3 regions of the Micromonospora sp. NPDC050980 genome follow, and region 2 is predicted to be linked to each of the others. Evidence: predicted binding sites of a transcription regulator. Region 2 holds the regulator's gene; each other region holds the start of a gene.
What was found. The regulator HrcA, encoded in region 2, represses chaperone genes, less so after heat shock. The targets are predictions, from matches to a motif close to GGTTNGCACNCTCNNNNNGAGNGTGCNAACC.
Positions count from the first base shown of each region.

Region 1: a site for HrcA is predicted at 1,422-1,452, ahead of groES (co-chaperone GroES). Genes of this name have one in related genera too.
Region 3: a site for HrcA is predicted at 951-981, ahead of groL (chaperonin GroEL). Genes of this name have one in related genera too.

Region 1 covers NZ_JBFAGS010000001.1:265,236-267,501, forward strand. The annotation lists gene groL (chaperonin GroEL) at 1-902, opposite strand, end outside; gene groES (co-chaperone GroES) at 973-1,287, opposite strand; gene AB0H28_RS01245 (methyltransferase domain-containing protein) at 1,544-2,266, shown strand, end outside.
Region 2 covers NZ_JBFAGS010000006.1:246,992-249,257, reverse strand. The annotation lists gene AB0H28_RS12935 (DUF4870 domain-containing protein) at 1-369, opposite strand, end outside; gene hrcA (heat-inducible transcriptional repressor HrcA) at 580-1,602, shown strand; gene dnaJ (molecular chaperone DnaJ) at 1,676-2,266, shown strand, end outside.
Region 3 covers NZ_JBFAGS010000001.1:576,677-578,942, forward strand. The annotation lists gene groL (chaperonin GroEL) at 1-753, opposite strand, end outside; gene AB0H28_RS02850 (hypothetical protein) at 1,029-2,168, opposite strand.

The DNA.
Region 1 (2,266 bases), on a different contig from region 2:
GGGGCGACCAACTCGGCGCCGGTCAGGATCGCCATGTCCTGCAGCATCGCCTTGCGACGGTCGCCGAAGCCAGGGGCCTTCACCGCGCAGACCTTGACGGTCTTGCGGATGGCGTTGACGACCAGCGTGGACAGGGCCTGGCCCTCGACGTCCTCGGCGATGATGAGCAGCGGCTTGTTGTTCTGGAGGACCTTCTCCAGCAGCGGCAGCAGCTCCTCGATCGCCGAGATCTTCTGCGTGGTGATCAGGATGTACGGGTCCTCCAGGACCGACTCCTGCCCCTCCGCGTCGGTGACGAAGTTGGGCGAGATGAAGCCCTTGTCGAACTGGAGCCCCTCGGTCACCTCCAGCTCGGTGGTGAGCGCGGAGCCCTCCTCGACGGTGATCACACCGTCGCGGCCGACCCGCTCCATCGCCTCGGCGATCAGCTCGCCGATCGTGGCGTCCTGCGCGGAGACGGTCGCCACGTGCGCGATCGACTCCTTGCTGGCGACCTCGACGGCCTTGCCGAGCAGCGCCTCGGAAACCTTCGCGGCGGCAGCGTCGATGCCCCGCTTCAGGCCGGTCGGGTTGGTGCCGGCGGCCACGTTGCGCAGGCCCTCGCGGACCATGGCCTGGGCCAGCACGGTCGCGGTGGTGGTCCCGTCGCCGGCGACGTCGTTGGTCTTGGTCGCCACCTCCTTGACCAGCTGCGCGCCGAGGTTCTCGTAGGGGTTGGTGAGCTCGATCTCCTTGGCGATGGTCACGCCGTCGTTGGTGATCGTGGGCACACCGAACTTCTTGTCCAGGACGACGTTGCGCCCGCGGGGGCCGAGGGTGACCTTGACCGCGTCCGCGAGGGCGTTGACACCGTGCTCGAGCCGGTGCCGGGCGTCATCCGAGAAGCTCAGGATCTTTGCCATCAGTATCCCTTCGAAGCGACGTTGCCCCGGCCCGGCGAGCCGGACCGGGGCAACGACACTGATCGGTTGCTTACTTCTCGATGACCGCGAGGACGTCGCGGGCGGAGAGCACCAGGTACTCCTCGCCGGCGTACTTGACCTCGGTGCCGCCGTACTTCGAGTAGAGAACGGTGTCGCCGACCTTCACGTCGACCGGCACGCGGTTGCCCTTGTCGTCGATCCGGCCCGGGCCGACAGCGAGGACGGTGCCCTCCTGCGGCTTCTCCTTGGCGGTGTCGGGGATCACGATGCCCGAGGCGGTGGTGGTCTCGGCCTCGTTCGCCTGCACCACGATGCGGTCCTCGAGCGGCTTGATCGCAACCTTGGTCGCGGTAGTCACGGGCATACCCTCCTGGGGTACTTGGTGTCGTTACCGGTCGGCATGCCGACCAGCGTCAATCTGCCACATGCCACCGGGCGGGGCCGTCGTCGCGGGTGCCGGTCCGCCTGGCGTTCAACCCCCGGACACCAGGGCCCGAAGGTTGGCACCCTCAGGGTGAGAGTGCTAATCGCAGGTTATTCCTCGGCTAGCACTCCGTCAAGGAGAGTGCCAGCGGCTCGCCCAACGTGTCGCCCCGGGAAGGGGTCGGGAGAATGGACGGGTGGAACTCGACCAGCTCACCGCGCTGCGTACCCCCGCGGGGTCGGCCGCGCTCGCCGCGGCGGCGGAGGTGGCCGGCGGCGACCCCCTGGTCGCGGCGGCGGCGCTGCGCTCGGCCGGCATCCCCGGCGGGCTCGCGGCGGCGGCACTGACCCAGGCGGAGCTGCGCCGCCGGGCGGCCGGCAAGTTCGGCCCGGCGGCGGCCGGGATGTTCCTCACCCGGGCCGGGCTGGAGCAGGCCACCCGCCGGGTGGTCGCGGACCGGCGGGCCGCCCGGCTGCGCGCCGCGGGCGTGACCAGCCTCGCCGACCTCGGCTGCGGCCTGGGCGCCGACGCGCTCGCCGCGGCCCGCGCCGGCATCCGGGTGTACGGGGTGGAGGCCGACCCGACGACCGCCGCGATGGCCGCCGCGAACGCCGAGGCGGCCGGGCTGGCCGCGCTGGTCACGATCGAGTGCGGCGACGCCACCGCGTTCGACGTGCGCCGGATCGACGGCGCGTTCTGCGACCCGGCGCGGCGGCGGGCCGGCACCGGACGGCGCATCTTCGACCCGAACGCCTACTCGCCGCCGTGGGACTTCGTCACCGGGCTGGCCGCGCGGGTGCCGCGCACCGTGGTCAAGGTGGCGCCCGGCCTGGACCACGCGCTGATCCCGGCCGGCGCCGAGGCCGAGTGGGTGAGCGTCGACGGCGACCTGGTCGAGGCCGCCCTCTGGTGCGGCCCC
Region 2 (2,266 bases):
GATCAGCATCCCGGCCGCGCCGCCGAAGTGCGCCACCAGGGCCCAGGTCTTGTCGTCGTTGTTGGCGTAGCCGCTCGGCGGGCCGTACGAGCCGCCACCGGGATAGCCGGCACCGGGCGCGCCGTACCCCGGGGTGCCACCACCCGGCGGCGGATAGCCGCCCGGCGGCGGGTAGCCACCCGGCGGGGGCTGGCCGCCCGGGGGCGGATAGCCACCGGGCGGGGGATAGCCGCCTCCGGCCGGCGCGCCGGACAGTGGTGCGGTGGGCGGCTCGTCGGCCGGCGACGAGCCGTAGGGCGCCGACGGTGAGGTCGGGTCGGGCTGGGGGTTGGGATCCCCCGCTCCGGGCGGGCGAGGAGGTTCAGTCATGCACGTCACCGTAGGTCCCGGGAGCAAGCGGCACCAGGGCTGTTCGGCCCCGGCGCGCCGGGCCGTCCCGGCGGGTCGGACCGGGGGTGCGCCACTGATCATCGCGTCGGTGGGGGTGCCGACGTAGACTGGCACTCGCTACAGTCGAGTGCCAGCCGCCCGGCGGATGCCGCGCGTCGCCGGGCCGAGGTGCGTCAGGAGGTGGGGGAGATGGGTCTCGACGACCGCAAGCTCGCCGTGCTGCGTGCCATCGTCGAGGACTACGTCGCCACGCAGGAGCCGGTGGGCAGCCGGGCCCTGGTCGAGCGGCACCAGCTCGGCGTCTCGCCGGCGACCGTGCGCAACGACATGGCGGTGCTGGAGGAGGAGGGTTACATCCGGCAGCCGCACACCAGTGCCGGCCGGGTGCCCACCGACCGCGGCTACCGCCTCTTCGTCGACCGGCTCTCCCGGGTCAAGCCGCTCAGCCCGGCCGAGCGCCGGGCGATCGAGCGCTTCCTGGTCGGCGCGGTCGACCTCGACGACGTGGTGCACCGCACGGTCCGGCTGCTGGCCCAGCTCACCCGGCAGGTCGCGGTGGTGCAATATCCCAGCCTGGCCCGGTCCAAGGTGCGCCACCTGGAGCTGGTGCCGATCTCCACCACCCGGCTGATGGTCGTGATGATCGCCGACACCGGGCGGGTGGAGCAGCGGCTGGTCGAGCTGCCCGCCCCGATCCCCGCCGACGACGTGACGGACCTGCGCCGGCTGGTCAACGAGAAGCTGGTCGGCACCCAGCTCGCCGAGACGCCGCCGCTGGTGCAGGCGTTGGTCGAGGAGTCCGTTCCGCACCTGCGACCGGCCATGACCACGCTCTCCACGGTGCTGCTGGAGACGCTCGTCGAACGGCACGAGGAACGGCTCGCGCTCGCCGGGCAGGCCAACCTCACCCGGGGCGGCCTGCTCGACTTCCAGGGCTCGCTGCGGCCCATCCTCGAGGCGCTCGAGGAGGAGGTCGTGCTGCTCAAGCTGATCGGCGAGGCCGAGCCGAGCACCACCCGGGTGCTCATCGGCGACGAGAACGAGGTCGACAACCTGCGGGCCGCGTCGGTGGTCAGCACCGGTTACGGCCCGGGCAGCACAATCGTCGGTGGGCTCGGCGTGCTCGGGCCGACCCGGATGGACTACCCCGGCAATATCGCCACGGTGAGGGCCGTGGCACGCTACGTGGGCGAGCTGCTGGCCCAGAACTGACCAGTCAGGGCCGACGGCCGGCTGCGGCCGACGACCGGCGAGACGCGAGACGAACATGAGGACACCGAACGCAGTGGCCAGGGACTACTACGGCATTCTCGGCGTGAGCCGGGACGCCTCCGACGACGACATCAAGCGTGCCTACCGCAAGCTGGCGCGGCAGTACCACCCGGACGTCAATCCGGACCCGGAGGCACAGGAGAAGTTCAAGGACATCAACGCCGCGTACGAGGTCCTCTCGGACGATCGGAAGCGGCAGATCGTCGACCTGGGTGGCGACCCGCTCGCCCCGGGTGGCGGCGGCGCGGGCCCGGGCGGCCCGGGCGGGGCCGGCCCGTTCGTCGGCTTCCAGGACATCATGGACGCGTTCTTCGGCGGTGCGGCCGGCGGCAGCCGGGGCCCCCGGCCGCGCACCCGGCCGGGCGCCGACGCGATCCTGCGCCTGGAGCTGGACCTCAACGAGACCGCGTTCGGCGTCGAGGCGCCGATCACCGTCGACACCGCGGTGCTCTGCACCACCTGTTCCGGCGCCGGCACCGCCGCCGGCACCCACCTGGCCACCTGCGAGGCGTGCGGGGGCCGCGGCGAGGTGCAGTCGGTGCAGCGGACGTTCCTCGGCCAGGTGGTCTCCGCCCGGCCGTGCACCGTCTGCCAGGGCTACGGC
Region 3 (2,266 bases), on a different contig from region 2:
GTCCTCGGCGATGATCAGCAGCGGCTTGCCCGACTGCATGACCTTCTCCAGGATCGGGAGCAGGTCCTTCACCGACGAGATCTTGCTGTTGACGATCAGGATGTAGGGGTCGTCGAAGACGGCCTCCATACGCTCCGGGTCGGTCATGAAGTAGGCGGAGATGTAGCCCTTGTCGAAGCGCATGCCCTCGGTGAGCTCAAGCTCCAGGCCGAAGGTGTTGCTCTCCTCGACGGTGATGACGCCTTCCTTGCCCACCTTGTCCATCGCCTCGGCGATGATCTCACCGACGCTGGGGTCAGCGGCGGAGATGGAGGCGGTGGAGGCGATCTGCTCCTTGGTCTCCACGTCCTTGGCGAGCTTGAGCAGCTCCTCCGAGACGTTGGCCACGGCGGCCTCGATGCCCCGCTTCAGGGCCATCGGGTTGGCGCCGGCGGCCACGTTGCGCAGACCCTCGCGAACCAGGGCCTGGGCCAGGACGGTCGCCGTCGTCGTGCCGTCACCGGCGACGTCGTCGGTCTTCTTCGCGACCTCCTTGACCAGCTCGGCGCCGATCTTCTCGTACGGGTCCTCGAGCTCGATCTCCTTGGCGATGCTCACACCATCGTTGGTGATGGTGGGGGCACCCCACTTCTTCTCGAGCACGACGTTGCGGCCCTTCGGGCCGAGCGTCACCTTCACGGCGTCGGCGAGCTGGTTCATGCCCCGCTCGAGGCCGCGGCGCGCCTCTTCGTCGAACGCGATCATCTTGGCCATACGGCGTTGTCCTCCTGGACACTCACGGGCCACCCGGGATGCCCGGATGGGCCGTCTGGTGTACGCACCTTGGGGACGTCGCCACCTGGCGACGACGACGTCCTCCTCGGTCGGGCCGGACAGCCCGCGACGACCGGCCCCGTTCCGCTCCGACGCCTCCTGCGACGCCGGCGCGGCCGTGGCCCTACCGCCCCGACCATTGGCACTCACCGTACGCGAGTGCCAATGACTTGTTTAGCACTCTCCCTAGCCGAGTGCAAGCACGATGCCGCCGCTCAGCCGAGTTCCGCAGCCAGTCGGGCCGCGTTCACCGGGCCTTCGTGGGCCCGCTGCTCGGCGTACGCGACGACCAGCCCGACGAGTTGCGCGAGGTAGGCCGGCACGGCCAGCACGGCGGCGAGCACCGCAAGCGTCACCGCACCGGCCGTGGTGCCCGCCGTCGCCGTCGGATCGGTGCCGAACAGCGCACCGCTCACCGCGCTCAGCACGAAGTCCAGCAGGCTCGCCGCGACCAGCGCGCAGACGACCAGCGCCACCCGGCCCAGCACCGTGCCGAACCGCCGGTGGAACATCCGCCAGGCCCGCCCGATCGGATCCTGCCGCTCGAACAGTTGGACCGGCCCGAACAGCGCGAGCACGAACCCGGCGTAGATGCCGGGCAGCAGGCAGAGACAGGCGCCGACCGTGATCAGCAGCGAGACGACGATCGTCCAGCCCCAGAGACCGGGCGAGCGGCGCAGCCCGTACCGCAGCGCGGCGCCCGCCCCCGCCGGCTCACCGGCCGCCTGCCGGGCGACCACCCAGGTGCCCGCGCCCCAACCGACGGCCTGCAGCGGGCTGAGGACCAGGGCGGCGAGCAGGACCGCGCCGTAGAACGTCAGCATCTGCTCCAGGTAGCCGTCCGGCAGCACCGGCGCGCCGTCCGAGCCGGTCACGAACTGGTCGGTGGGGACGAGGAAGATCGCGAGGACGGAGATCGCCGCCGCCGGGACACCCTGGGTGAGCAGCAGGATCGGCAGGAGTTGCCGCCAACCCCGGCGTACCGCGTCCACACATCGCGCGAACCAGCCGCCGACGCCCGCGTGGGGCGGGTTGACCAGCGGATCGTTCGGGTCGAGGCCCGGATACCAGCCGTACGGACCGCCGGGCGCCGGCGGCGCGGGATAGGTCGCGCCGGGGAACGGCTGACCGGGGTACGCCGGACCGGCGGGCCAGCCCCAGCCGGACGGCGGCGGGCCGTACCCGGGCTGGGTCGGACCGCCCGGCCCGAAGCTGGGCGGGCCGGCGGCTGCCGGTCCGAAGCCGGACGGGCCGGCGTCCGGTCCGGCCCACGGATCGGCGGGCGGCTGACCGGCGCTGGGCGGGTCGGCCGGGGGGACCGGTTCGGCGGAACCCGACGGGGGCAGGTCGGACATGAGCCCTCCTCAGCGGCGACGGCTGGAACGGCTCATGATCTTCCACGGTGCGGGGCGCCGGCGCAGACCCGGTCGGGGTGGTTCGGCCACGCCCGGCG